One region of the Streptomyces sp. NPDC050416 genome, then DNA from elsewhere that is predicted to be linked to it. Evidence: riboswitches for the same ligand, from Rfam matches in the RefSeq annotation. Region 1 holds a riboswitch; each other region holds the start of a gene.
The links. Region 1 has a riboswitch for cobalamin ahead of ACIBL4_RS30035 (ABC transporter substrate-binding protein). Riboswitches for the same ligand answer to the same signal wherever they lie in the genome.
Positions count from the first base shown of each region.

Region 1 (9,686 bases):
TGGGAAACACCCCGCACGTTCAGCTCCTCCTGCACGTCGTCGAGCAGTTCGCGCAGCAACTCGGCGAGTGCCTCGCGCCGCTCCGGGCCGAGGCGTTCCACTGGCGGACTTCGCGGACGCCTTCGACCTCACCGCCTACGTCCTCGCGGCACTCGCCGTCGGCACGGCACTGCTCGCCATCCGGCTGGGCCGCGTCCCCGCGAGCGCAGAAACGGCGGGCGCGGGCGCCGAGGGCGGCCGAGGCCTCACCGGCGGGGAGAAGCCCGCAGGCGTGGGGAAGCCCGCCAGCCCGGAGGAACCCACCGGCGCGGAGTAACCCGCCGGCGTGGAGAAGCCCGCCGACGCGGAAAGGCCCCCCAGCTCGGAGGAACCCGCAGGCGTGGGGAAGCCCGCCAGCCCGGAGGAACCCACCGGTGCGGAGAAGCCCGCCAGCGTAGAGGAACCCGCAGTCACCGACACCGGCCGCTAGCCACCGTCCGCGGCAGCCGGTCCGGCACCCGCCGGGCCGGCTGCCGAGTGGCGTGCGCGAGGCCGACCGTGCGTCAGGCGTCGCCGTACGCCTCCCCGCCCGGTTCGAAGCCGGCCGTTCCGGCGGTCGCGTCGGCGAGCCACGCCCGGAAGGCCTCCACATCGGCGTCCGGGAGGGCGATCTCGATCGTGACCGCCTCCCCGTAGCGGACGTCCCGCACCTCGCGCCCCATGGTCCGCAGGTCGTTCTCCAGCTTGCCGGCCCGCTGGTGGTCGACGGTGACCGTGGCCAGCCGGAACCGGCGGCGTGTGCGCGTGCCGAGGGTGTCCAGGGCCGCGCCGACCGCCCCGCCATACGCCCGGATGAGTCCGCCCGCGCCGAGCTTGACCCCGCCGAAGTAGCGCGTGACGACGGCGACGACGTACCGCATGTCGCGGCGCAGCAGCATCTGGAGCATGGGGACGCCGGCGGTGCCGCCGGGTTCGCCGTCGTCGCTCGCCTTCTGGACGGAGGCGTCGGCGCCGATGACGTAGGCCCAGCAGTTGTGGGACGCGTCGGCGTGCTCCTTGCGGACCGTGGCGATGAAGTCCTGCGCCTCCTGTTCGGTGGCCGCCGGGGCGAGGGCGCACAGGAAGCGGGAGCGGTTGACCTCGGTCTCGTGCACGCCGGCGCGGGCGACCGTGCGGTATTCGTCCTGCATCCGGCCACCCTATGCGCGGTCCCGGGGACGGGCCGGACCGGCCCGTGGCTACTTCTTCTCGCCCCGCGGCACGGTCATGGAGGTGAGCAGCGCGGTGCCCGGGGTGAGGGTCCGCCAGCACGTGCCGTACCAGGACAGGACGGCGACGGCCGACGTCGGGAACTTGGTGCGGACCCGCTCCAGCGTGTCGTCGAGGCCGTCACCGGCGAGCGCCAGGACGAGTTCCTCCAGGCCCGGGTTGTGCCCGATCAGCAGCAGTGTCTCCACCTCGGCGGACACCTCGTGCACGACGGCCAGCAGACCGGCGGGACTCGCGGCGTACAGGCGCCGGTCGAACCGGACCGGCGGGGGCGTGCCCCACTCGGCGGCGGCCAGTTCCCAGGTCCGGCGGGCGCGTACGGCGGTGGAGCACAGCGCGAGGTCGGGCAGGCAGTCGGCCTCGGCCAGGGCCCGCCCGGCCGCCGGGGCGTCGCGGCGGCCGCGCGGGGCCAGCGGGCGCTCGTGGTCGGCGACGTCAAGAGGCCAGGCGGACTTGGCGTGCCGCAACACGACCAGGCGGCGCAGCGGGCCGGCTCCGGCACGCTCCATCACGACGGGGCTCCCAGGTCGCGGGTGAGTTCGAGGCCGAGGAGCCGGTCGGCGTAGGCGTACGTCTCGAACCGGGCGCCGTCCGGCAGGTCCGGCTCGTTCTCCACGTCCCGCAGCACGTCCAGCACCCGGGGCACGTCCAGATCGTCGTCCCAGGCGTCGCGCAACCGCCCGCGCACGTCGTCGGGCACGGGCCGGGAGGGCCGCCGGGCCCAACGGGCGACCGCACCGCGCCACCGGACGAGGGTGGCCTCGGCCTCGCGGAGGACGTCGGCCCCCAGCCGGACGGGGGCGTTGTGGTGCCGGGTGAACAGGGCGAGGCGCAGGACGGTGGGTTCGACACCGCCCAGTGGTCCTGGTCCCACCGACCGGCCGCTCGACGGGTCCGAGTCCGCCGACTCCGCCGGCTCACCGGCCGGCGGGCCCGACGTCACCGACTCGCGCATCGCCGACTCGCTCAGCGGCAGGTCCGATCCCACCGACGCGCCGACCGACGTGGCCGGTCCGGTCGTCTCGACAGGCGCGACAGCGATCCGCACCCCGTCAGGGGCCGCCCCGCCGTCGGCGGCGACATGGACGACCTGGGCCTCGCCGAGTCCGGCGCTGACGTCGGGGCTGTCCTCGAAGGGGCGGATGCCGAGGGCCGTGGCGTCCGCGCGCAGCTCGGCCCGGCGGCGCCCACCGGTCAGCAGGGCCCACACCGGTGTGCCGCCGAGCTCCAGCGCCCGCACGAGCAGGTCCGCCACGAGCAGCACCCGCAGATCGGTCAGATCGGAGCCGGGCGCGTGCACTTCGACACGGGTCAGGCCCCGGCGGGCCGGGGCGGCTTCGACCGGCTCGCCGGTCCGGGCGTCGATGATGCGCAGCACGAGGCGAGCGTAGGCCGGGTGGGCGGGCCCACGCAGGCATGTGCGGCTTTTTCCGGCCACCGTGGCGGGAACACCCCACCAATGGCGCGCCGGACGGACCAGGTCACCGAGGCGGGAATCGCCCCACGACCGGCGCGCCGGTCCGTCGGACACGCTGCCCGAAACCGCCCACCAACGAAAGGCCCGCCGGACCAGGCCACCGGCGAGGCACCCACCGAACCCGACCACCACACCGGAAGCCGCCCACCCACAACCCACCCGCCAGGCCAGGCCACCACGGCGCAAGCCACCCCCACCGACGACCCACCCACCGAACCCGACCACCACGCCCAGAAGCGCCCGGCCGATGACACCCCGGCCGGTCGGGCCACCGTGACGCGAACGCCCCGCCCACAACGCACCGGCCGCGCACCGCCCAGCCGTCCGCCGCCCGGCCGTCCGTCACCCGAACCGCTCGAACCGTCCGCCGCCCAGCCGTCCGCCGCCCAACCGCCCGTCACCCGGACCGCTCGAACCACCGTGGCGTGATTCGTCCACTCAGTCCGCCTACCGCCCAGCCCGACCGGCCCCTCAGCCCACCGTTCCCAGGAACCGCACATGCGGCCGCTGCTCGGGGCCGTCACGGGTGACGGCGGCCTTTACGCCGTACACCTCGGCGATGAGTTCCTCGGTCAGGACATCGCCGGGAGGGCCACCCGCCACGACCCGCCCGGCGCTCAGGACGACGACCTCGTCGCAGTACATCGCCGCGAGGTTGAGGTCGTGCAGGGCGACGACGGTGGTGACCGGGAGGCCGGTGACCAGGGCGAGCAGGTCGAGCTGGTGGTGGATGTCGAGGTGGTTCGTCGGCTCGTCCAGGAGGAGTTCGCGGGGTTCCTGGGCGAGCGCGCGGGCGATCTGCACCCGCTGGCGTTCGCCGCCCGAGAGGGTGTGCCAGGGCTGGTCGGCGCGGTCGGCGAGGCCGGCGTGCTCCAGGGCCTCGCGCACGGCCCGTTCGTCGTCCACCGAGCCGGGCGTCCAGGCACGGCGGTGCGGCACGCGGCCCAGCCGTACGACGTCCACCACCGTCAACTCGACCTGTGTGTCGGCCTGCTGCTCGACCACGGCGATGCGGCGGGCGACGGTGCGGCGGGGCAGGTCGCCCAGCGGCGTGCCGTCGAGGGTGACGACTCCGGCGGTCGGCGTGAGCAGCCCCGCCAGCAGCCGCAGCAGCGTGGACTTGCCGGAGCCGTTCGGGCCGAGGACTCCGACGGTGGAGCCGGTCTCGGGCGCGAGGACGACACCGTCGAGGAGGAGACGCCCGTCGGCACGGCGACCGACCCGGTCGGCCCGCAGCCCGGCACCGCTCTTCGCCGCGCCCGCCCCGCTCACCGCACCCTCCGCGTCCGGTACAGCACCACCACGAACGCCGGCACCCCGATCAGCGACGTCACGACTCCCACCGGCACCTCCTGAGGATCCAGCACCGTACGGGCGAGCGTGTCCACCCACACCAGGAACACCGCTCCGGCGAGGGCCGTGACCGGAAGCAGCCGGGCGTGCCCGGGACCGGCCAGGGCCCGCGCGGCGTGCGGCAGGACCAGTCCGACGAAGCCGATCGCCCCGGCCGAGCTGACCAGCGCGGCCGTGAGCAGGGCCGTGACGCACAGCAGCACCAGGCGGGTGCGGGCCACGGACACCCCGAGCGCTGCCGCCGCGTCCTGCCCGAAGGCGAAGGCGTCGAGGGTACGGGCGTACGACAGGCACACCACCAACGCCACGGCCAGGACGGCCAGGCACAGCCACACGTCGGTCCAGCCCGCCCCGCCGAGCGAGCCGAGGAGCCAGAACAGCACGCCCCGGGTCGTCTCGGCGTCGGCGGCCGTCATCACGACGAACGAGGTGAGCGCGGAGAAGAGCTGCATGGCGGCGACGCCCGCGAGGACGACCCGGTCGGTGGTGCCGCCGAGGGTGTGGCTGAGCAGCAGCACCAGCGCGAAGGACACCAGGGCGCCGAGGAAAGCTCCCGCGGGCACCGAGACGGCGCCGCCGCCCACGCCCAGGACGACGACCACGACCGCGCCGGTGGAGGCGCCGGAGGACACCCCGAGCACGAACGGGTCGGCGAGCGGGTTGCGCAGCAGCGACTGCATCACCGCCCCGCAGACGGCCAGTCCGGCCCCGCACACGGCCGCGAGCAGGGTGCGCGGCAGCCGCAGCTGCCAGACGATGCCGTCGCGGATCGGCGTCAGGTCCGAGCTGCCGAGCCCGAGGTGGGCCGCGACGGCGGACCAGACGTCCGCGATCCGGATGTCGGCCGGGCCGACGGTGATGGCCAGGGCAAGGGAGGCGGCCAGCAGCAGGACCCCCGCGGCACCGAACCCGAGCCCGCGGACGGTCACTTCACGAGCCCGAAGTCGCGCAGTTTGGCGGCGACCTGTTCCACGCCCTCGACCGTGCGGATGGTCGGGTTCATGGCCTGCCCGCTGAGCAGCACGTACCGCTTGTGCCTGACCGCGTCCATGTTCCTGGTGACCGGGTTGGACTCCAGGAAGGCGATCTTCTTCGCGGCCGACTCGGCGGTCTGCGACGTGCGGGTGAGGTCGCCGATGACGAGGACGTCGGGGTCGCGTTCGGCGACCGTCTCCCAGTTGATCTGGGGCCACTCCTCGTGCGTGTCGTCGAAGACGTTCTTCACGCCGAGGGCCCGGGTGATGATGCCGGGCGCTCCGCAACAGCCCGCCATGTAGGGCGACTCGGAGTTGGCGAACCAGTACAGGAGCGTGACGTCGGAGGCGTGGACGTCCCGCGTGGCCTTCGCCATGCGCCGCTGGAGGGAGGCCACGAGCTTGTCGCCCCGTTCCGGCACCCCGAACACGGTGGCCAGGTCGCGCACTTCGCCGTAGACGGTGTCGATGCCCAGCGCCTTGTCGCGCGCGCCGTCCCCGTCGCCGGAGTTGTCCTTGCCGGCGCAGTCCGACGGGGAGACGTACGTGGGTACGCCGAGCTTCTCGAACTGCTCGCGGGTGGCGACGCCGCCCCGGCCGAGGGTGGAGACGAAGGACGCCGCGACGAAGTCGGGGCCGGTGTCCAGGACCCGTTCGAAGGACGGGTTGTCGTCGGCGATGCGCGGCACCTTCGCGTTGGCCTTCGCCAGCCCCTTCATCACGGGGTCGGTCCAGGTGGCGGTACCCGCGAGACGGTCGGCGAGGCCGAGCGAGAGCAGGATCTCGGTGGTGCCCTGGTTGAGGGAGACGGCGTGCTTCGGCGGGGCCTCGACGCGCACCTCGTGGCCGCAGTTGTCGAGCGTGACCGCGGCTTTCGTCGTGGTGGCCGGCGGGTCGCCGCAGCCGGCCAGGAGCAGGGAGCCGGCCGCGAGCAGGACGGCGGCACGGGCGGGTGGGGCGAGGGGCACGGAAACCAGTCCTCAGTCGTCGAGGGCTCGATCGCGGAGCCCGGTCGTACGGTGCTCCCCCGCCGCGTACGGCCGCGGGGGCCGCCAGCAGGTCTTCGGACTCGGGTTCGTCCGGTGCGGAGCGCCTTCCCGGACGTCACACGCGCCGTCCAGTGGCCGAGGCCCCGCCCGTCCCCCTCACCGCTGCGCGTCAGTTCCGGATTCGCACCGGATTCCCTGACCCACGTACATGGGTTCGACTGGCCTCGGCAAGCTATCACGCAGGGCGCGGGGGAATCACCGGGCACCGTACGCCGTTGTAGGGACAACAGTTCTTCCGCGACTCTCCAGGAGGCCACCGGTGTACGGCGACGAGGCAACGGTCCGCAGGATCCTCACCGAGCTCGGCGACACCTGGGCCGTGGTGGGCCTGTCGTCGAACCAGCGGCGCGCGGCCTACGGCGTGGCCGAGGTGCTCCAGCGCTACGGCAAGCGCGTCGTGCCCGTGCATCCGAAGGCGGAGACGGTGCACGGCGAGCAGGGGTACGCCAGTCTCACGGACATCCCCTTCGACGTGGACGTCGTGGACGTGTTCGTGAACAGCGACCTCGCCGGAGCGGTGGCGGACGAGGCGGTCGCGAAGGGCGCGAAGGCGGTGTGGTTCCAGCTCGGCGTCATCGACGAGGCGGCGTACGACCGGACCCGTGCCGCGGGCCTGGAGATGGTGATGGACCGCTGCCCGGCGATCGAGATCCCACGACTTCCTCATCACCGCGTACAGAATTCCTGAAGCGCTTTCCAGGAAATGCCCGCGCCCGGTCAAGGCTGCACAACGCGCCTTCTGCCGCCGGTTGACCGATTCCTAATCTGAGGCCTCTTGCTCGCAGAACTCACCGAGTTCTTTTATGAGAGGCCCCTTGATTCATGGTGAGCGTCGACCAGGCAGCAGCGGGGGTAAAAGGGGGTCCGGGCGGACTGCGCCGGGACGTCGGACTGATCGGGCTCATGTGGGCGTCGGTCGGTTCCATCATCGGCTCCGGGTGGCTGTACGGAGCCGAGAAGGCGGTCGTGGCGGCCGGCCCCGCGGCGATCCTGTCGTGGCTGATCGGCGCGGTAGGGATCGTGCTGCTGGCCCTGGTGCACGCGGAACTCGGCGGCATGTTCCCGGTCGCGGGCGGCACGGCGCGGTATCCGCACTACGCGTTCGGCGGACTGGCCGGCATGTCCTTCGGCTGGTTCTCCTGGCTCCAGGCGGCGACCGTGGCACCGATCGAGGTCGAGGCCATGATCGGCTACGCCGGGCACTGGCACTGGGCGCAGGGCTTCCAGCACGCCAAGGACGGGACGCTGACGACGAGCGGGTTCGTCGTCGCCGTGGTCCTCATGGCCGTGTTCGTCGTGATCAACTTCCTCGGTGTGCGGCTCCTGGCGCACACCAACAGCGCCGCCACCTGGTGGAAGGTGGCCGTGCCGCTGGCCGCGATCTTCATCATCGCGGCGGGCAACTTCCACCCGGGCAACTTCACCGAGCACGGCTTCGCCCCGTTCGGCGCCCACGGCGTGCTGAGCGCCGTCAGCTCCAGCGGCATCATCTTCGCCCTGCTGGGCTTCGAGCAGGCGATCCAGCTGGCGGGCGAGAGCCGCGACCCGGCCCGTGACCTGCCCCGCGCGACGCTCGGCTCGGTCGCCATCGGAGCCGGGATCTACGTCCTGCTCCAGATCGTCTTCATCGCCGCCCTGCCACTGGCCTCCTTCGCGCACGGCTGGACCAAGCTCGACTACCCCGGTATCAGCGGCCCTTGGGCGGGACTGGCCACCCTGCTGGGGCTGGGCTGGCTGAGCGTGGTGCTCTACCTGGACGCGGTCGTCTCCCCGGGCGGCACCGGCCTGATCTACACCACCGCCACCTCCCGCGTCTCCTACGGTCTGGCCCGCAACGGCTACGCGCCGAAGATCTTCACGCGCACCGACGCGCGGGGCGTGCCGTGGTTCGGGCTGATCATCTCCTTCGTGACCGGCGTGGTCTGCTTCCTGCCGTTCCCGAGCTGGCAGCAGCTGGTCGGCTTCATCACCTCGGCGAGCGTGCTGATGTACGCGGGCGCCCCGCTGGCGTACGGCGTCTTCGCCGACCGGCTGCCGCACCGCGAGCGGCCCTACCGGCTGCCCGGCGGGAACGTCGTCTCCCCGCTGTCGTTCGTCGTGGCCAACCTCATCATCTACTGGTCGACCTGGGACACCCTGTGGCGGCTCGGTGTGGCCATCGTCCTCGGCTACGTCCTGCTCGGCGGATACGCCTGGTACGCCACCCGCAAGGGCCTGCCCGACGCGCCCCGGCTCGACTGGCGGCCCGCGCAGTGGCTGCCGGTCTACCTGCTGGGCATGGGCGTCATCTCCTGGCAGGGCGGCTTCGGCGGCCAGGGACACATCGGACTGTGGTGGGACATCGCGGTCATCACGGTGTTCTCCCTGGCGATCTACTACTGGGCCCGGGCGTCGGCGTCCCGGCCGGAGGAGATCGAGCGGAGCATCGGGGAGGTGGCCGTCACCGAGGCACCCGCACACTGACCGCCCGACCCGGTCAGTCGCCGAGGGCCGTACGGACACCGTCGATCGACGGCACGTCCGTGCGGCCCCGCGCCGACACGCAGGCCACGGCACGCCGCAGGGCCCGGTGGAGCAGCAGCGGAGCGTCCGGTCCCAGGGCGTCGAGGAGCGGGACGACGGCGTTCTCCAGCATCGCCGTCACCATGGCCCAGGCCTCCGCGGTCCGGTCGTACAGCAGCCGCAGCGCGGTCCCGGGAGACCTGCCGAGGAGGATGGCGAACAGCTCGCGCAGCGCTTCGTCGCGCTCCACGCGTTCCCAGGGATCGGCGGAGAGGGCGAGCGTCCGCTCCAGCAGGTCCTCCGCGTCGACCAGGCCGGCCGTGGCCGGGGACCGGGCCAGTTGCAGCAACGTCACCACGTGCTGGGCGGGTTCGGCCCGCTCCGCCGCGGCCATGACGTCGGCACACAGCGCGGCCACGGCCGGATGGGCCGCACCGTGGATCTCGGCCGAGCGGGCCACCAGTGCCGCCGCGGCCGGAAGCCTCGGCGAGTCCAGCAGCGGCCGCACCCGTGCGGCGCCGGCCTCCGGGCCGAGGAGAGCCATGTCCACGTAGGCCGCGTAGAGCTCGTCCTCCAGGACCGGCGGGGACTCGACGGCCGGGGGCGCGCCGGACGCGGTCGCGAGGCGCTCGTTGACGAGGGCCGGGGCGAGCAGCACACCGGTGAGCAGCGGCCCGTGGACGTCCAGGGGCATCCGGAGCAGGGAGCGGTGCGTGTGGGCGAACGGCGGGTAGGGCTGCCGGCCGTTGAGCACGTCGAACGCGTAGCGGCGGGAGGCGTCGGCGCCGAAGGCGAAGTGGAACATGGACAGCAGGTACGGAGTGCCGTCGGCGCCGAGGAAGGCCATGGCCGGGTCGGCCTCCCACGGCAGAAGCCGCACCGCGGCCTCGAATCTGCTGCGGTGGTCGGGGCGCACATAGGCCAGTGGCCCGTCCTGCTGCTGCGGCAGGTTCCACTCGTACCGGGGTATCGCGGCGTACGCCTGTCCGAATTCGGCCCACAGCCGGTCGGCCGCCGCCCGGTCCGCTCCGGCGGCGGCGATCCCGAAGAGCCCGGCGAGTCCGACGACCCGCTCGCCGGGAT
Region 1 covers NZ_JBITII010000011.1:83,129-92,814, reverse strand. The annotation lists gene ACIBL4_RS30065 (hypothetical protein) at 68-316, shown strand; gene ACIBL4_RS30060 (YigZ family protein) at 543-1,169, opposite strand; gene ACIBL4_RS30055 (SixA phosphatase family protein) at 1,218-1,760, opposite strand; gene ACIBL4_RS30050 (hypothetical protein) at 1,757-2,626, opposite strand; gene ACIBL4_RS30045 (ABC transporter ATP-binding protein) at 3,197-3,997, opposite strand; gene ACIBL4_RS30040 (FecCD family ABC transporter permease) at 3,994-5,007, opposite strand; gene ACIBL4_RS30035 (ABC transporter substrate-binding protein) at 5,004-6,020, opposite strand; cobalamin riboswitch at 6,089-6,279, opposite strand; gene ACIBL4_RS30030 (CoA-binding protein) at 6,361-6,789, shown strand; gene ACIBL4_RS30025 (APC family permease) at 6,924-8,564, shown strand; gene ACIBL4_RS30020 (hypothetical protein) at 8,578-9,686, opposite strand, start outside.

Region 2 (9,686 bases), on a different contig from region 1:
GTTGCCCAGCGCCATGGACAGCATCGCGGGTGCCGTCAGCCGGCGGAGCCGGGACAACTCCCGTCCGTAGTAACGAAGTGCGAGAAGTACCGAGCGTTTGCCCGGCTGAACCCTGCGCGATCCAGGCGTATCCATCCCACCCCTGTGTCGTTCTGTGGCCGCCCGCCACGCGCGCATGTGCGGGCAGGGGCCATCGCCGCAACGGATGTGTGGAGATTCGGGTCGAGTCCGGAAGTCTGCCGCGACGGCGACCGCGGCGTCCAAGCGTTTTCCGGCCGGGCGGTGGTGCGCAGGGAGCGCCAAGAGGCACGGTCGGCGGACTCGGGGCGGTCGGGGCGGTGGCGCGGGTCCGGCCGGGCGGTTCAGGACGTGCGTGCGCGGGGGTGCCGGTGACGCGGGGATGTCGGTAACGCCACCCCCGTAGCGGGTGTCCAGGCCCAGGGACGGGCCGTGCCGGGGGCGGCAGCATGTGTGTCGTCGGCAACCGGCCGACGACCGATCCGACACCGGACATCGGGGGACCCCCATGAACGAGACCTTCGCCAGGCGCCTGACGGGCCTCGCTGCCGCGGCCGCACTCATCATCGAAGTACCGCTCTGCTTCATCTACTCCGGCCCACCCCGGACGTGAACATCCTCACCAGGCTGCTGCTCGCGATCTTCTCGCCGGCGTTCCTGATCGTGTTCGTGACGGCCTTCCGCGAGCTGGTCAAGCGGGTGAACCCGGACTGTGAGTGGGTGGGTTCGCCGGCGTTCGCCGTCGGGCTGGTCTACGTGGCGGTCACCCTGGTCTCCAGCGGGCTGGAGGCCGGCGCGGTCATCGCCGCCGACCGTGCGATCGATCCGACCATCGCGGTCAGCGGCACCTACGTCCTCTACGGCTCGATCGGCAAGGTGCTGACGGCGCTGTTCCTGACCGTGGTGGGCTTCGGCATCTCCCGTACGAACCTGCTGCCGCGCTGGACCGGCCGCTCCGCCTACGTCCTGGCCGGGGTCAATCCGGCCTTCGTGCCGTCCCTGTTCTTCGGCAACGACCCGGTGGACTTCTACGCGGCGAACGGCTGGGGCACCACCGCGTCGCTGGGCGCGATCCTCAGCTACTGGCTGCTCGCGCTGGGCATCACGACGTACCGCAGCGCCACCACGAGGGCCGCTCTCCCCGCTCAGCGCAGGTAGACCGGCACCCTCGAGGCCAGATCGCCCAGTACGTCCCGCTCCGCCCCGGTCGGCGCCCGCCGTCCCGTGCCCACCAGCAGCGCGTCCGCGTCGGAGAACGACGGGGGGAAGGCGCTCCCGGCGATCCGCTCCAGCATCTCGCGGGACCGGGCGAGCCCCTCCGCGGGCGGCTGCGCGGCGTGGGGGAGGTGGGCGATCAGGTCGAGATGGTGCAGCGTCCACTCCATGACGTACGTGGAGAGGTAGTCGCCCACGGTAAGAACCTCGTCGCGGGTGCCGACCCTGAGAGCGGGGTCGGCGAGCTCCGCCGCGCGGCCCGCGGCGGAGCCGACGTCGTCCAGGTGGAACTTGAGGAGATGCGGTTCCCCGTACGCGGCGGCCAGCCGGACGGTCAGCGCGTCGAGCGGGTCGTCTCCGGTCGGCGGCGTGTCGGAGACCTCCCAGTAGGTCAGCGCGTCACGGGTCGGTTCCCCGTCGGCGGGGGTGGCGAGGGTGATCAGGACGTCCTGCGCGTCGATGACCAGATGGCACACCAGGTCCCGTACCAGCCAGCCCGTACAGCCGGACGGCCGGGCGAAGTTCTCGTCGGACAGGCCGGCGACCGCCGCGCGCAGCGCCGCCCAGGAGCGTGAGAAGAGATCCACACCGGCAACGTAGGCCGTGCCGTGCGGGCGGACAAGCGCATTGCGGACAGCGGGACCGCCTCTGCGGCGGCGCCGTGGAGCACAGCTGTTGACGCCGACCCGGCCGGCGCGCCACGGTGAGTAACGTGGTAGATGCGGTGCATCACCGACGCCCTGAGATCCGAAGGTGGTGGGCATGGCCGTCATGGGGAGGCCCGGATCGCCGGCCGCGACGGGCGAGGCCGTGGAGCGCCTCGTCTCGCCGGTCAACTCGCACACCGAATGGGATCCGCTGGAGGAGATCATCGTCGGGCGGCTCGAGGGCGCGACGATCCCTTCGGGCCACCCGGTGGTCAGCTGCAACGTGCCGCCCTGGGCCGGGCGGCTGCAGGGACTCGCCGCCGGCTTGCGGTATCCGCGCGTGCTCGTCGAGGAAGCGCAGCAGGAGATCGACGGGTTCATCGACCTGCTGGAGTCCCTCGGTGTCACGGTCAGGCGGCCGGACATGGTCGACCACCGGCGCCGCTTCGCCACCCCCGACTGGTCCTCCCGGGGCTTCTGCAACACCTGTCCGCGGGACAGCATGCTCGTGATCGGCGACGAGATCATCGAAACGCCGATGGCCTGGCCGTGCCGGTACTTCGAGACCCACTCCTACCGCCCGCTCCTCAAGGACTACTTCCGCCGCGGCGCGCGCTGGACGGCGGCACCCAAGCCGCAGCTCACGGACGAACTGTTCGATCCGGACTTCCAGGTCCCGAAGGACGGCGAGCCCATGCGGTACATCCTCACCGAGTTCGAGCCGGTCTTCGACGCGGCGGACTTCGTCCGGGCCGGGCGGGACCTGTTCGTCACCCGCAGCAACGTCACCAACCGGATGGGCATCGACTGGCTGCGCCGCCATCTCGGGCCGGGGTACCGCATCCACGAGATCGAGAGCCGCTGCCGCACGCCCATGCACATCGACACGACGTTCGTCCTGCTCGCGCCAGGAAAGGTGCTGGTCAACCCCGAGTACATCGACGTCGACCGGCTGCCCGGCGTCCTGAGCTCCTGGGACGTCCTGGTCGCCCCCGAGCCCGACCCCATCGACGAGACGCTGCTCAAGGTCACGTCGATGTGCGGCAAGTGGCTCAGCATGAACGTGCTCATGATCGACGAACGGCGGGTGATCGCGGAGCGGCATCACACCGGCATGCTGCGCGCCCTGGAGAAGTGGGGTTTCGAGCCGATCCCGTGCGACCTGCTGCACTACGCGCCGTTCGGCGGCTCGTTCCACTGCGCGACGCTCGACATCCGGCGCCGCGGCTCACTCGAGTCCTACTTCGACTGACGGAGGCCTCCGGGCGCCCTCAGCCTCCGCGCGCCCCTCGGACTCCAGGCGCGCCCAGCCGCCCGGCCGCGAGGGCGGCGAGTTCCGCAGGCGTCCGCGGCCCCGGCTCCGTGCCCGTCAGCCACCCCTGCGCCCGGAGGAGTTCCGTCGCGGCGGCTCCCCACGGCAGTCGCAGGCCCGCCTCCCGGAGAAGGTCGGGACGGGCCAGTGCCACGGGAGCGGGCCCGGTGCGGACTCCGGACGGGGTGAGGAGCGCCGCGTCGTCGGCCCAGCGCAGCGCGAGGTCGACGTCGTGGGTGGCCATCACCACCGTGGTGCCGGCCCCACGGAGACCGTCGAGCGTGGTGAGGAGCCGTTCCTGGCCGTCGGGGTCGAGCCCGGCCGTCGGCTCGTCGAGGATGAGGACACGGGGCCGCATGGCGACCGCGCCCGCGATGGCGGTGCGCTTGCGCTGCCCGTAGGAGAGCAGATGGGTGGGCCGGTCGGCCAGGGCGGTGATGTCCAGGGCGGCGAGCGCCTCCGCCACCCGCGCCCGCACGTCCGCGTCGTCCAGGCCCAGGTTCAGCGGCCCGAACGACACGTCCTGCTCGACGGACGCCGCGAAGAGCTGGTCGTCCGGGTCCTGCACCACCAGCTGGACGGTCGTCCGCAGCCTGGTCAGGCCCTTGCGGTCGTACGTCACCGGCTGCCCGTCGACCGTCAACCGGCCCTCGCGGGGCCGCAGTCCGCCGCTGAGGAGCCGCATCAGCGTGGTCTTGCCGCTGCCGTTGCGGCCGAGCAGCGCGAGCGCGCGCCCCTCGCGGATCTCGAAGTCGAGGCCGCTGAGCACGGCCGGGCCGTCCTCGTAGGCGAAGGACGCGCCCCGCAGGGCGACGAGGGCGGGCTCGCTCATGTCAGCGACCTTTCCAGTACGAAGGTGAGGACGGCCAGCGCCGCGAGGAGCACGCAACTGGCGGCCGTGAAGCGGACGGAGACACGGGCCTCGGGCACCAGGACGCGCAGGGTGCCGTCGTAGCCGCGCCCGGCGAGACCGGCCTGGAGGCGGACCGCCCGGTCGAAGGCCCGGACGAACGCGGTGGCGCCGAGACCGCCCAGGGACCGCCAGGCGGCGGCCCGCGTGGTGTGCCCGAGCCGGGCGGCCTGCGCGTCACGGACGCGGCGCACGGAGTCCAGCAGCAGGAAGCTCATCCGGTACGTCACGAGCGCCACGTCGACGACCGGCGCGGGCACTCCGGCCCGGACCAGCCGCGGCAGCAGGTCGGACATGGGAGTGGTGAACGCGAACAGCAGCACCCCCAGGGAGGCCGCCGAGGTGCGCAGCAGCAACTCCCCGGCCCGGACCGGCCCGTCACCGGCGAGGGAGACGAAGCCGCCCGGCCCGCCGACCTGAACGAGGAGCGTCAGCGCGCCGGTCACGCAGAAGCCCAGCGGCACCCGGTAGGCCCGCCACAGCCGGAGCCAGGGCACGCCCGCCGGACCCAGCAGCACCACCAGGGCGGTCAGCAGCACCAGAGCCGCGCCCGGCCAGGGCGGCAGCGAGATCGCCAGGAGGGTCAGACCCAGCCCGAGCACGGCCTTGTCCACGGGATGGCGGTGGCGCCAGCGACTGCTGTGCGCCGCCGCGTCGATCGGCAGCACGCGGCTCAGGCCCCTTCGGCCGTGGACTCCTCGGCGGTACCGTCCGCCGGGTTCCCGGGGTCCCGCTCCCGCTCCAGCGCCCGCCGCTCACCCTGCCGCCTGCCCCGGCGCAGTCCGAAGTAGTAGGCGAGGACACCTGAGCCGAGGGCCGCCTGGAGGGAGAACAGCGCCGACTCGATCTCACCGGACGGCGGTTCGTACAGGGGCGAGAACCAGGGCTTGTAGTCCGGCTCGATCTCGGTGATCGCCGTCTCCGCCTCGCCGTCGGCGCCCGTGAACGGCTCCTTCTTGTGGTCGCCGAGGCCGAGCGCGAGCGGCAGCACGGCGAGCGCGGCCACGGCGAGCAGCAGCACGAGATTGATCTTGGTGTTCCTGCTCATCGGGCCACCTCCTGGGTCTCGCTGCGGGACTGCTTGTCGGCGAGGAGCACACCCAGCCGGGTCAGTTCGCCCTTGCTGGACTGCACCAGCAGCCGCATCACGAGCACCGTCAGCAGTCCCTCGCTCACCGCGAGCGGGATCTGGGTGACGGCGAAGATGGAGCCGAACTTGCCGAGCGCGCCCAGGAACCCGCTGCCCGGGTCGGGGAACGCGAGCGCCAGCTGCACGCTCGTGACGCAGTAGGTGGACAGGTCGGCGACGAACGCGGCGGAGAACACGGCGACCATCAGCGGCACGCCGTAGCGGCGCAGCAGCCGGTACACCGCGTAGCCCGCCCAGGGGCCGGCGATCGCCATGGAGAAGACGTTGGCGCCGAGCGTGGTCAGACCGCCGTGCGCGAGCAGCAGCGCCTGGAAGAGCAGGGTGATGGTGCCCAGCACCGCCATGGCGGGCGGCCGGAACAGGATGGCCCCCAGGCCCGTGCCGGTGGGATGGGAGCAACTGCCGGTGACGGACGGCAGTTTCAGCGCGGACAGGACGAACGTGAAGGCGCCGGAGGCGCCGAGGAGCAGGGTGCTCTCGGGGTGCTCGCGCACCTCACGGGTGAGCGACCGGACTCCGTGGAGGACGAACGGCGCGGACGCGACGCCCCAGGCGACGGCGTGCGCCGGAGGAAGGAAACCCTCGGCAATGTGCATGGCTCAGCGGACCCTCTCCAGCACCTCGTGGATGGTTGACGCGCCTTGGCCGGTCTCCTGGCTCACGGGTCCCACCGCCCGTACTCCGCCTTCCCGGGTCCCTGAGGACCCAGTGGCTGCCCGTCAGGGCCGGAGCCGGACTTCCCGATCACAGTGGCGAGGGCCGCACCGGCATCACACCGGATTTCCCGTTCACCAAGGCGTGGTGACAGTAATGCCGAGATAAGGGCCATGACAAGCCAGCCGAGGGGGCGCGCGAGGGGGCGCGTGAAGGGGCGACCGCTCGCACACCGGCGCGGGAGGGCTCAGTCGTCACCCTCGTCGCCCTCGTCCTCCCCTTTCTCCCCGGACCCCGGAGGCTGTTCCTGCCGGGGCTTGTCGGCCTTCTCCGGCGGGCTGCCGCTCACCTCCGGAGTCGGGCTGGTGGGGCCGGGCGTCGGTTCGGCGAGGGTCGGGGCGTCGGGTGCCTTGGGGGAGGGGGTGACATCGGCCACTGTGCCGGCGGCCGGAGTCGTGGCGGCCGCCGGTGCGGAACCAGGTGAGTCGGCGGAGTCGCCGGGCGAGGGGGCGGCCGGGCTGCTCGCGGACGGGGACGCGTCGGGTTCCGTGCCCTCCGTCGCGGTGTCGTCGGGCGAGAACCACTGCATGCCGGCGAGCATCGCGGCGAGGAAGACGGCCGCCGCGGCCACCGCCGCGGCCGTTCTCCGGTGGTTGCCGAGACCGTCTCGGGGCGCGGCGCGACGGGAACGCCCGCCCGGGGCGGTGCGGGACCCCGTGGGCAGCGCGTGCGCGGTCGGGGCGCCGGTGCCGGCCGCCGCATACGGTCCCGGCCCGGAGGACGGCCCCGGGGACGCCGGGTACGGCCCGGTCGCGGCGGCCGGCCCCGGGGACGCCGCGTAAGGCCCGCTGCCGGAGGCAGACCCCGGCGACACCGCCTCCGGCAGCGGCTCGGGCAGCCCCCGCCAGGCGCCGCCGGCGAACCACTCGGCAGCCTGCTGCGCCGTGGGCCGGTCCTCGGGCTGCTTGGCGAGCAGGGCGAGGAGGTAGCTCTCGAAGGCCGGCGGCAGACCGGCGACACCGAGTTCCCGGGGCGGTACGGGGGCGTTGTCGAGATGCTGGTGCAGGAGCGCGACGGCGGTGTCCGCCTGGAAGGGCGGGCGGCCGCTGAGGAGCTGGTAGAGCACGCACCCCAGGGAGTACATGTCGGAGGCGGGACCCGCGGGCCGGCCCAGGGCCCGTTCGGGCGCGAGGTAGAGGCCGGTACCGACGATCTGGCCGGTGGCGGTGAGCGCGGCGCCCGGGTCGTCGAGGAAACGCGCGATGCCGAAGTCGCCGATCTTGAGGGTGCCGCCCGCGTCCAGCAGGAGGTTGGCGGGTTTGACGTCCCGGTGCACGATGCCCTGCTGGTGCGCGGCGGCGAGTCCGGCGGCGGCCTGCGCGGCGAGTCGGGCCACCTGCTCGGCGGGGAGCGCGCCGGAGGCGGACAGCACCCGGGCGAGGCTGTCGCCCTCGACCAGCTCCATTACCAGGTACAGCCGGTTGTCGTACTCGCCGAAGTCCAGGACCCCGACCACGTTGGGGTGGTTGAGACGCCCGGCCGTCTGCGCCTCCAGACGGAACCGGGAGGCCGCCGTGGCATCGGTGTCCTGAGGCAGCAGCAGCTTGACGGCCACCGCTCTGGCGAGCGTCTCGTCGTACGCACGCCAGACCTCTCCCATTCCGCCGCGCCCGATCTCAACGTCCAGCCGGTAGCGGCCCGCTAGCAGCACTCGTCCTCGTCCTATGCTCGTGGGAAGGTCCTCGCCGCAGCCCGCAACTCCCCGCGTCGGAGCGGGGGTTGATTGGTGGGTGCCGCAGCCGACCCAGGATACTGGCGCCGCGTGACCACCGTTCCCCGGTGCGGTGTCGTGGGACGGCACGGTCCCGGAAACCGGGGAGCGCAGCAGCATCCCGCCTGGGGTGACGGCGCGGCGCGTGTGGTTGCCGACACCGTCCCCCGTGCCTCCGTACGCCGGCCGCGCCGCCGCTGTCCCTTCCCTCTCCTCCCCTCTCCTCCCCTCTCCTCCCTCGCTTCCCTGCGCACGCGCCTGTCGTCAGGCCGCCGCTGCCGCCCCCCGCGGCCGCTTCTCGCGGCGCGGCAGCAGTGCCACCGCCAGGGCGGGTACGGCCGCGAGGAGCAGCCAGGGCACGGCGGCCGGGAGGCCCGCGTCGAGGAGGGAGCCGGTGGCCGCGCTGCCCGCGAGGACGATCAGGCCCGAGACGGACGACAGCGCACCCATGTAGAGGCCGATCCGGCCCTCCTCGGCGAGGTCGGGCACCCAGGCGCGGGCGGCGGGCACGACCAGCATCTGCCCCACCGTGAGCAGCACGACGAAACCCGCCGCCGGCAGCAGCCCGGCCGTACCCGTCCAGCCCGCGGGGCGCGCCGCGGCCACCACCGCGAAACCCGACGCGATCAGCAGCAGCCCGGCGGTCATGGAGCGGCGCAGGTCGAGCCGGTCGCCCGCCCAGCGGGTCACGGGCATCTGGGCGAACACCACCAGCACCGAGGACAGGGCGAACAGCCAGGACAGCGGCGCCTGGGAGCCCGCCGCGCGCTGCACCTCGTCGGGCAGGGCGAGATACAGCTGGTTGTAGGCGAGCAGGTACGTGCCGTACGCGCAGCACAGCGCCAGGAAGCGGCGGTTGCGCAGCAGCGCGCGAGCCCCGCCCTTGTCCCGGTTCCGGACCCTGCCGGGGATGTGCTGCGGCATCAGCCACACGTGCCCGGCGAGGACGAGCACGAACACCGCGGCGCCCGCGAGGCACGCGGTGCGGAAGTCGACGGCGAGCAGCAGCGCGCCGAGCAGCGGTCCGACGAAGGCCCCGGCCTGGCCGGCCACGCTGAACAGGGCCAGTAGACGGGTGCGTGAGCCGTGTCCCGCCTCCTCCCAGGCCACCGCCTGCCGGGCGACCTCGGACTCCACGGCGGGGGAGAACAGCGCGGCGGCGAAGCCGATCACCAGAACCGCCCCGATCACGGCCCAGCTCGCCTGCGCGTACCCGAGCCACGCGAACCCGGCGACCCGCAGGACGCAGCCGGCCAGCACGACCGGGCGTACGCCGTAACGGTCGACGAGCGCGCCGCCGACCACGAACAGGCCCTGCTGGCTGAAGGTGCGCAGCCCGAGCACGAAGCCGACCAGCCAGCCCGCCATGCCGATCGCGGTGCCGAGGTGCTCGGCGAGGAACGGCAGCACGGCGAAGAAACCGACGTTGAAGGCGAGCTGGGTGACGATCAGCAGCCGCAGCAGAGGGGACAGTTCCCGCCAGAGCCGCCAGGTGCTCTCGCGCGGGGCCCCGGGCGTCGCGTCGGGTGTCTTGTCGCCGTTCGCAGGGGCGGCCCGGCGGGCCAGGGCGCGGGATATGAGGCCTGTCATCGTTTTTCTCTCGGTGAGAGGGACACGGGGGTCAGGAGGGCGTCGTCGGGGTCCGGCCGCTGCCGCGCGGCGGGCACGACCCGGTCGCCGGGCGGCTGCTCCGGGCTGTCGGCCCGCCCGCGCCGCCGGGGCAGTCGTACGCCGCCGGCAGCCGTCACCGCGAGGGCACCGAGCAGGGCGAGTACGGCGGCGGGGAAGAGGACGGCCCACGGGGCGCGCTCGGCGTACGGCTGGTTCTCGGCGAGCAGCAGACCCCACTCGGGGGACGGCGGCTGCGCGCCGAGGCCCAGGAAGCCGAGCGCGGCGAGGCTCAGCGCGACGCCGGGCAGCCGGAGAAGGGCGTGCCGGGTCACCGGCGGCAGCACGGCGGGCAGCAGTTCGTGCCGGAGGAGATACCACCGCCCGGCACCGAGCGCACG
Region 2 covers NZ_JBITII010000005.1:319,500-329,185, reverse strand. The annotation lists gene ACIBL4_RS18170 (ABC transporter ATP-binding protein) at 1-135, opposite strand, end outside; partial or broken gene ACIBL4_RS18165 (hypothetical protein) at 527-1,176, shown strand; gene ACIBL4_RS18160 (maleylpyruvate isomerase N-terminal domain-containing protein) at 1,164-1,820, opposite strand; gene ACIBL4_RS18155 (amidinotransferase) at 1,996-3,132, shown strand; gene ACIBL4_RS18150 (energy-coupling factor ABC transporter ATP-binding protein) at 3,152-4,024, opposite strand; gene cbiQ (cobalt ECF transporter T component CbiQ) at 4,021-4,770, opposite strand; gene ACIBL4_RS18140 (energy-coupling factor ABC transporter substrate-binding protein) at 4,776-5,150, opposite strand; gene ACIBL4_RS18135 (energy-coupling factor ABC transporter permease) at 5,147-5,848, opposite strand; cobalamin riboswitch at 5,878-6,085, opposite strand; gene ACIBL4_RS18130 (serine/threonine-protein kinase) at 6,154-7,617, opposite strand; gene ACIBL4_RS18125 (MDR family MFS transporter) at 7,942-9,267, opposite strand; gene ACIBL4_RS18120 (ABC transporter permease subunit) at 9,264-9,686, opposite strand, start outside.
Region 2: it holds a riboswitch for cobalamin, as region 1 does, so the genes downstream of both, ACIBL4_RS18135 (energy-coupling factor ABC transporter permease) here and ACIBL4_RS30035 (ABC transporter substrate-binding protein) in region 1, are expected to answer to the same signal.

Region 3 (9,686 bases), on a different contig from region 1:
CGTGAGGGTCTTCTCGCGGGCGAACCGCACCCGCACGGGCAGGACCCCGAGCCCCTCGACATGCCCCCGGCGGCTCTCCACGTCGTCCTCGATGTGCTCGCCGAGGATCTGGAAGCCGCCGCAGATCCCGAGGACGGGCCGCTGCTCGGCGGCCCTGCGGACCAGGGCCTCGGCGAGCCCCCGCTCCCGCAGCCACTCCAGCGCACGGACGGTCCCCCGGGTCCCGGGCACGATGACGAGGTCGGCGTCGGCGAGTTCCTCCGGCCGGTCCACGAACCGCACCACGACACCCGGTTCGGCGGCCAGCGCGTCCACGTCCGTGAAGTTGGACATGAGCGGAACGGCGCACACGGCGACGCGCAGCACGTCCTCGCCGACCGGCGGGGCGACGACGGACTCCCGGACCGTCCCCCGCAGGGAGACGCGCAGCCCGTCCTCCTCGTCGATCCCCAGCCCGTGCCGGAAGGGCAGGACACCGTACGTACGCCGCCCGGTGAGGCCCTGCAACATGTCGAGCCCCGGCTCCAGCAGGGAGACGTCCCCCCGGAACTTGTTCACGAGGAACCCGGCGACGCACTCCTGGTCCTCGCGCGACAGCAGCGCCACGGTCCCGAAGAACGAGGCGAAGACACCGCCCCGGTCGATGTCGCCGACGACGAGCACAGGGAGCCCGGCGTTGCGGGCGATCCCCATGTTGACGATGTCCGTCCGCCGCAGATTGATCTCGGCCGGACTGCCCGCCCCCTCACAGATCACCGCGTCATACGTGCCCCGCAACTGCTCCAGGCAGTCCAGCACGGTTCCGAGCAGCTTCTGCTGCCGTCCGCCGTGGTACCCGCGTGCGCTGAGCTCCCCGACCGGCTTGCCCAGCAGCACGACCTGGCTGCTGCTCTCGCCGCCGGGCTTGAGCAGCACCGGGTTCATCAGCGCCGTCGGCTCGACGCGGCAGGCCTGCGCCTGCATGGCCTGCGCCCGGCCGATCTCGGCGCCCTCCTTGGTCACGAAGGAGTTGAGGGACATGTTCTGCGCCTTGAAGGGCGCGACCTTGACGCCCTGCCGCACCAGCCACCGGCAGATCCCGGCGGTCACGACGCTCTTGCCTGCGTCGGACGTGGTGCCGGCGACCAGAAGCCCACCGCCCGTCATGACGTACGCCCTTTCGCGATGCGGCGCGCGGCGGCACAGACGCCGAGCGCGAGCCAGCCGACACGCCTGGACAGCCGTACGGCCCGTTCGATGTCCCGGGTGGCGACGGCGCGCCCGGCCCTGTTGAGCACGGGCCGGTGCTCGACGCGCCCGCCGTACGCCAGGGTCCCACCCAGCCGCACCCCGAGCGCCCCCGCGAACGAGGCCTCCACGGGCCCGGCGTTGGGGCTCGGATGCCGGTCGGCGTCGGCACGCCAGGCGCGCACCGCTCCCCGGGGATCGTCTCCTGCCAGGGCCGCGAGCACGGCGGTCAGCCGGGCCCCAGGCCAGCCCGCGAGATCGTCCAGCCGCGCGGAGGCCCACCCGTAGCGCCGGTACCGGGCCGACTTGTGCCCGACCATGGCGTCGAGGGTGTTGACGGCCCGGAACCCGAGGAGCCCCGGCACACCGCCGACGGCCCCCCACACCAGTGCCCCCACGACCGCGTCGGAGGTGTTCTCGGCGACGGACTCGACCACGGCCCGGGCGATCCCGTCGGCGTCGAGCGCCTGCGGATCCCGCCCGCACAGATGCGGCAGCCGCGCCCGGGCGCCGTCGACGTCCCCCGCCTCCAGGGCACGCCCGATGGCCCGTGCCTCCCGCGCGAGCGAAGTCCCCCCGACCACGGCCCAGGTGGCGGCACCGGTCAGTGCCACGGAGGCGACAGGGAAGTTCCGCACGGCGCGCGCGGCGACGCCCCCGAGCGCGAGGGCTCCTCCGGCGCACACCACGGTGTGCAGCGCGCCCCACCCCCGGTGGTCCCGCCACAACATCCGTTCCACGGCGCCCGCGGCCCGCCCGAACACGGCGACCGGATGCCCCCGGCGGGGATCGCCGAGCAGCAGGTCACCGATCAGACCGGCGGCGGCGCCGTACGCGAAGACGCGACCGGCACCCATGGGCTCAGCCGGCCGCGGGGGCGGGCAGGGGTGGGGTAATGAACCTCGATCGGCAGCCGCGCATGGCGATATGTCCTCACTCAGGGTGTCCACGCCCTGGTTCGACTAGACCGGCGGTGAGAGTTCCTGGCTCCCGGGGATTGCTACCCCGGTGACAGTGGCGGGACCGCGCCGGACTTCCACCGGCTTCCTCTCCTGCCGCCGTTGATGGCCCCGGCAGTCCACCACGGCCGGGTTCAGCCGTCAACTTGCCGTTGACCTGCGAGGGGAGAGTGTGCAGAAGCCCACACCGCCCCCCGCACACGACAACCGGGCGGCACAGAACCGAAGTCCCGAACCGCCCGGCGGAAGTGACCGTGGTCAGGCCACGATCAGATAGATCCCATAGCCCACGGCCGCCGCACACGCCGCGAAGCACGCGTACGCGCCCGTCACGGCAAGTCCCGCGGAGCCGCCGGCGGCCACCGCCCGCTCGCGGCGGGACAGGCCGGTGATGCCGAGGGTGAACAGGCCCACGAGGGCCACGGTGACCACGAGGCTGACGCCGAAGACGGAACCGAGGGCCGCCCAGTCGATCTTCATATCGGAGACTCTTCCTTGTTACCGGTCGGCGGGGTCAGACCGTGGTGGTCGTCGAGGGCGTCCGCTCGGCGGCGGCCTGGGCCGGGAACGACGGCAACGGGTCCTCCGTCGCCTCCGTCACCGTGCCGGCCGGCGGCGGCGTCACCGCGGCCATCGCCGCGGTCACCACACCGGCCGGCTCCGCCGCGTCGGCGTCGTTGACGTTGGTGTGGTCGACGACCTCACGCCGCGAGAGCTTCCAGATCGCCGCGCTGGAGGCGACGAGGAAGACGGCCACCACCGCGGTGCCCCAGCTGCCGAAGCCGGTGACGTACTCGGCGAGCGCGCCCACCAAGGCCGCCGCCGGCAGCGTCAGGCCCCACGCGACGAACATCCGCGTCGCCGTCGACCAGCGGACGACACCGCCCTTGCGGCCGAGCCCCGCGCCCATCACCGAGCCGGAGACGGAGTGGGTGGTGGAGAGGGAGAAGCCGATGTGCGAGGAGGCCAGGATGACCGTGGCCGCGCTGGTCTGGGCGGCGAAGCCCTGCTGCGGCTGGAGGTCCGTCAGGCCCTTGCCCATGGTGCGGATGATGCGCCAGCCACCGAGGTACGTGCCGAGCGCGATGGCGAGACCCGCCGAGAGGATGACCCAGGTGGGCGGGTCGGAGTCGGGGGCGACGGCGCCGCCGGCGACCAGGGCGAGGGTGATGACACCCATCGTCTTCTGGGCGTCGTTCGTGCCGTGGGCCAGCGAGACGAGGCCCGCGGAGGCGATCTGGCCGGCCCGGTAGCCCTTCTCGGAGGCCTTGCCGTCGGCCTTCTTGCCGAGGGAGTACGTCAGCCGGGTCGCGAGCATCGCCGCGATGCCCGCGACCAGCGGGGCGGCGATCGCCGGGATCAGCACCTTGGTGACCAGCACGTCGCCGTGGACAGCGCCGACGCCCGCCGAGGCGATCGTGGCGCCGATCAGGCCGCCCATCAGGGCGTGCGAGGAGCTCGACGGCAAGCCGACCAGCCAGGTCAGCAGGTTCCAGAGGATCGCGCCGACCAGGGCGGCGAAGATGACCTCGGGACGGATGCCGGTCTCGTCGACGAGACCCTTGGAGATCGTGTTGGCGACTTCCACCGACAGGAAGGCGCCGACCAGGTTGAGGACGGCGGACATGGCGACGGCGACCTTGGGCCGCATGGCGCCCGTGGAAATGGTCGTGGCCATCGCGTTCGCCGTGTCGTGGAAACCGTTCGTGAAATCGAACGCGAGTGCGGTTACCACCACAATCGCGAGGATCAGCGAGAAGCTTTCCATTTACCCAGGCAATCGTTCGAGGTCATTGGCTCGTCGAACGTAGGTAACCCGAGTGAACGGAAGATGAACTGAGGGGGGCGCATGGGTGTCCGCAATCGAGGTTTAGGGTTCCGCCGTGGGGGCGGGGTGGTATGCACCTTTTCGTATACACGGCTTCCGGCCTGAAGCGGACCCGCCCTGCGGCGCGTTGAGGGCCCGCCTGGCAGGATCGCCGCATGGCTGAGCAGCGAGGCGACGGGCGGGACGTGCGGGACGTGGGGGAGTCGCGGCGCAGAGGCGTGCGCCCCGAGGAGGCGGGCGCCTGGGAGGAACTCGTCACGACCGCCCGCCGGACCGTCTCCGACGGGCTCGTCGTCGGCACGTCCGGGAACGTCTCGGTGCGCGTCGGGGACACGGTCCTGGTCACGCCCTCGGGCGTCCCCTACGACCGGCTGCAGCCGGACGACGTGACGGGCGTCGGCCTCGACGGCCGGCAGGTCCTCGGCACCCTCGTCCCGACCAGCGAGCTGCCCATGCACCTCGCGGTCTACCGCACGACCGGCGCCCGTGCCGTCGTCCACACCCACGCCGTGCACGCGACGGCCGTCTCGACGCTCGTGAGCGAGCTGCCGCTGATCCACTACATGGCCGCCGCGCTCGGCGGACCCGTCCGGGTCGCCCCGTACGCCACGTACGGCACCGCCGAGCTGGCCGAGAACATGCTCCGCGCCCTCGCCGACCGCTCCGGCTGCCTCCTCCAGAACCACGGCACCGTCACCCACGGCGCGTCCCTGGACCAGGCCTACGACCGCACGGCCCAGCTGGAATGGATGTGCCGCCTGTGGCTGACCGCCACATCGGTCCCGGGCCTGTCCCCGAGCCTGCTGTCGCAGGAGCAGCTGGCGGAGGTCCAGGAACAACTGCGGGGCTACGGGCAACGCGGCTGACGTCCGCCCGGACGCCCGGTACTGCCGGGCTTGCCCGAATGCCCCGGGCCGACGGGTCCGGCCTGCCGCCCCGGGCCGACGCGTCTGCCGGATGCCCCGTCCTGCTCCGGCCGCCTCGGCCCACCGGCCGGGTATGCCACCGGTGCGCCGCCGACGCCGCCAACTCTCGCGGCTCTCCTGGGGGCCGTCCGGCCGTGCGCTGCCCGCGCCGCCGTTCTGTGCGTACGAGGGCACATGCGCGGGCTGAGTTCGCCCTGCCCTCCGGGCGCCTCGGTCACGCCGCTGCCCCAGCGTCTCCCGAGGGCGCCCAGTACGCCGTGCGCTGCCCGCGCCGCCGTTCTGTGCGTACGAGGGCACATGCGCGGGCTGAGTTCGCCCTGCCCTCCGGGCGCCTCGGTCACGCCGCTGCCCCAGCGTCTCCCGAGGGCGCCCAGTACGCCGTGCGCTGCCCGCGCCGCCGTTCTGTGCGCACGAAGACCACGCACGCCCTCGCCCCACCCCCAGCTCAGCCGCCCCGCCGCCGACACGGACGCCCTTGGCCCCGGGCACGGCCGTCACACCGTCGCCCGCCGGCGCCCTGCGCTCCGGGCGCCGCCCACCCCTCCGCCGCCCACCCGTCCCCCCGGGAGGCAGCCGCACCCAGCCGACCACCCCTATGCCCTCCCGCCCGGCCCCACCGCGCCCATCACCCCGCCGCTGCCGCCCACTGGTCCGTCGCCCGGTCCGCCAGGACACTGGAGCCGTGCGCACTGTCAAAGCGACGGCCGCTGCCGTCACCGCCGTGATCGGAGCCGGTGCGGCCGCCGTGGCCGCCGGGCGGCTCGCCAGTGACGCCGCGCTCAAGGCGCCTCCTGGCAGGCCCCTGCCCACCGAGCCCCGGCTCACCGTGCACGGCACCGCCGCGGGGCAGATCAGCCTCACCCGGGACCTGGCCGCCCTGCGGCCCGGCCGCTACGGCCTGTCAGGCGACGGTTCCCACGCGGTCGTCGGGCCCGTCCTGGCCGGCGCCTCGGACACCGCCGACACCGTCGTACGCCGCCTGGAGAGCGTCACGCACGGCACCCTGAAACCCGGCGACAAGGCCTGGCTCACCCCGAACGTGTACGTCGGCAACCCGAGCGCCGCCCTCGGCATCGAACACGCCGACGTCGACATCCCCGGCGAACTCGGCGCCCTGCCCGCCTGGTTCGTGCCCGGCGCCCGGGACACCTGGGTGATCGCCGTGCACGGCCTCGGCACCACCCGGGAACTCGCCATGAACGTCATGGGGTTCCTGCACCGCAACCACTTCCCCGTGCTCGCCCTCGCCTACCGCGGCGACCTGGGCGCACCCCGCCCGCCCGACGGCCTGAACCACCTCGGCGAGACCGAGTGGCGCGACCTCGACGCGGCGATCCGCCACGCCGTGCGCTCCGGCGCCCGCCAGGTCGTCCTGCACGGCTGGTCCACCGGCGCCACCATGGCCCTGCACGCGGTCGCGCACTCGGGGCTGCGCGACCGCGTCTGCGGGCTCGTCCTGGACTCCCCGGTGCTCAGCTGGGAGACCACCCTGCGCGCGCTCGCCGCGGCCCGCCGCACCCCGGGCGCGCTGCTGCCCCTGGCGGTCCGCGCCGCACAGGGCCGCACCGGCCTGTACGGCGACCGCCTCCCCGGCGCGTCCCCCGCAGCCGGGCTCCGGGTCCCGGCACTCGTCCTCCACGGACCGGACGACACGGTGGCCCCCTGGCAGCTCTCCCGCCGGCTCGCCGACGCCCGCCCCGACCTGGTCGCCTTCCGCACCGTCGGCGACGCGCCCCACTCGGCGATGTGGAACGCCGACCCGCAAGGCTACGAGGAAGCCCTGCGACGCTTCCTGACACCTCTCATCTGACCCCTGGCCCGCACACCGGCCTCCACACCCCCCGTTCATGCCCCCTCGCCCCGTCGCAACCACGTCCCCTCCCACTCCCCGCAGACCGGTCGGGAAGATTCCGTTTAGCGTCGTACCACTGGCTTGTTTGCGGCCCTCGACCATTCACGGGACCCCGTGCGTTGGCCATCCCCGTCGCCCGCCGTGACATTCCGTTTGGGTTTTCGGACCGTCAACCGGAAGACTGCCCTCGTGACGTCCCGTATCCCGCGCGACTCCAGGCTTCGACTCGTCCGCCCGCGACCCCTGGCCGCCGCCCCCAGAGCGATGAACCAGCGGCGCTCGCGCCGCCCCGCACCGCGCCCCCCGGAGGGCACCCCGGCTCCGGCGGAGCTGGCCAGAATGGCACGCTCAGGTCTTGCCGACGCGGCCCGCGTCGCCCGCTGGGCCGACACCGAGCTCGGCCCCGGCCGGGGCAGCGCCACCGCCGACGGCAAGGCCACCCTCTCCGCCGCGACCGCCGAACGGGCCGCCCAGGAGCTGGGCCTGACCCCGGATCAGGTCAGGGCCGACTGGGACACCGCCCGGCTCGCCGGTCTCGTCGAGGTGCACGGCGACAGCGCGCGCCCCGGCTGGCGGCTGCGCGCCTGGGACCGCGACGACAGTGCCGTCCTGCGGGGCTGGGTCGCCCTCTTCGACGCCTGGTCGCTGGCCTGCCCGGAACCCGAGGACCACGAGCCCGCCGCCGTCGCCGAGGTCGTCTCGGCCATGCCGCAGGTGCTCTCCTTCCTCCAGCTGTCCGCCGGGCCCGTCCCCGTGGAGCAGCTCCTCGACCTCCTGGAGCAGCGCGTCACCGAGCTGCGCACCGCACGCTGCGAGATCCCCTACGGCCCGCAGCCCGAGACGCCGGCCGAACAGGCGCCCACCGACGCCCCCCTCGCCCCGCTCCTCGACTGGGCCCTGCGCGCCCTCGCCGCCGTCGGCGCCCTCACCTACGGCGACGGCCAGGCCACGCTCACCCCGCTCGGCAACTGGGCCGTCTGGGTCAAGCTGGAGCAGATCTGCGTCGCCGCGCAGAGCCCCGCCGGGAACATCGAGCAGGCGGCCGAGGACATGCTCCGCGGCTGCGCCCAGCTGCGCCCGAACGCGGCCCGCGCCGAGTACCGGGCCTGGCTCGCCGCCCGCACCGTCGGCAGCGCCGTCACCGAGCTCCTGGCCGCGGCCCGCGGCGAGGACGCCCTGCTGCGCGGCCTCGCCTTCGAGGCGCTGCGCGTGGTCGGCGCCCCCGCCGAGCCGGACGTCCGCGCCGTGCTGGACGAGCCGACGCTCAGGCCGTACGCGCTGCTGTGGCTGGCCGAGCACGACGGGACCGACCCCGAGGACGCCCACGAGGTCCTCACCCGGGAGGAGGCGACCTGGCTGTGGGTGGACACCGCGGCCGCCGTCGCCGACCACGGTGAGGCACCTCTCCTCGTGCGCCACCTGGAGTCCGCCGTGCAGCCGACCGTCCCGATGCTGCTGGACGAGGTGCGCGCCGTCGGGCACCCGCGGACCGTGCAGGTCCTGGTCGCCCTCGCCGCGGCACACCCCGACCCGGCCCTGGCCAAGGCCGTACGCCGGGCCGCCTTCCAGGTGCACACCGGAGGAAGTTAGCCGGACGCCCCGGCGTGGGCCGTCAGCCCGGTATCTCCGGCGCGTACGTCCCGAAACTCCACACGTTGCCCTCGAGGTCCCGGGCCATGTAGTCCCGCGAGCCGTAGTCCTGGTCCGTCGGGGGCATCAGGATCTCCGCGCCGTGGTCCACGGCGCGGCGGTGGTGCGCGTCCACGTCGTCCACGACGACGTACACCCCGGTCGTGTCCGCGTCCTTCATCGCCTTGTCGAAGACGCTGCCGGTGCCCTTGCTGCCGATCATCACCGCGCCGTTGCCCTGTACCAGCTCGGCGTGCATCACCGCGCCGTCCTCGCCCTCGAACACGGACAGCTCCGTGAAGCCGAAGGCCTCCGTGAGCTGCCGGACGGCCGCCTTCGCGTCGGCGTACAGCAGCGTGGGGTAGATGCTCGGACGCCCGCCGGACGTGCCTGCCATACCGATCACTCCCTTGTGTTCGGTCCTTGTGCTCGGTCGCCGGAAAACCGATGATCCGGTTCTGCTGCCCAGTCTGGCACCCACCACTGACAACGACCCGGCGAGACGAGATCCGGCGAGACCAACCGAACACCCGCACGCAGAAAAAGTGGTTGCACCGCCCCGTTAGACTGTCCCCCATGGCCTTTCTCCTCGCGCATTAGACGGCGGGAACGTCCTCAGCCGCCCATTCCGCCCCCGTATCCGCCCTGGAGTCTGTCCGTGATCTCCGCCTCCGGTATCGAGCTGCGCGCCGGTGCCCGCGTCCTCATCGAAAACGCCACCTTCCGCGTCGCCAAGGGCGACCGCATCGGCCTGGTCGGCCGCAACGGCGCGGGGAAGACCACCCTCACCAAGTGCCTGGCGGGGGAGGGCGTGCCCGCCGGCGGCACCATCACCCGCTCCGGCGAGGTCGGTTACCTCCCGCAGGACCCCCGCACCGGCGACCTCGACATCCTCGCCCGCGACCGCATCCTCTCCGCGCGCGGCCTCGACGTACTGATCCGCAAGATGCGCGACAACGAGCAGCGCATCGCCAACGGCCAGGGCGCCACCCGCGAGAAGGCCCTCAAGCAGTACGAGCGGCAGGAGACGGAGTTCCTCACCAAGGGCGGGTACGCCGCCGAGGCCGAGGCCGCCACCATCGCCGCCGCGCTGAACCTTCCCGACCGGGTGCTCGGCCAGCCCCTGCACACGCTCTCCGGCGGTCAGCGCCGCCGTATCGAGCTGGCCCGGATCCTGTTCTCCGACGCGGACACGCTGCTGCTCGACGAGCCCACGAACCACCTCGACGCCGACTCGATCATCTGGCTGCGCGACTACCTCAAGA
Region 3 covers NZ_JBITII010000004.1:670,088-679,773, forward strand. The annotation lists gene ACIBL4_RS16335 (cobyric acid synthase) at 1-1,146, opposite strand, end outside; gene ACIBL4_RS16340 (cobalamin biosynthesis protein) at 1,143-2,084, opposite strand; cobalamin riboswitch at 2,183-2,317, opposite strand; gene ACIBL4_RS16345 (hypothetical protein) at 2,445-2,666, opposite strand; gene ACIBL4_RS16350 (anion permease) at 2,701-3,954, opposite strand; gene ACIBL4_RS16355 (class II aldolase/adducin family protein) at 4,170-4,880, shown strand; gene ACIBL4_RS16360 (alpha/beta hydrolase) at 5,623-6,750, shown strand; gene ACIBL4_RS16365 (hypothetical protein) at 6,982-8,382, shown strand; gene ACIBL4_RS16370 (VOC family protein) at 8,405-8,818, opposite strand; gene ACIBL4_RS16375 (ABC-F family ATP-binding cassette domain-containing protein) at 9,080-9,686, shown strand, end outside.
Region 3: it holds a riboswitch for cobalamin, as region 1 does, so the genes downstream of both, ACIBL4_RS16340 (cobalamin biosynthesis protein) here and ACIBL4_RS30035 (ABC transporter substrate-binding protein) in region 1, are expected to answer to the same signal.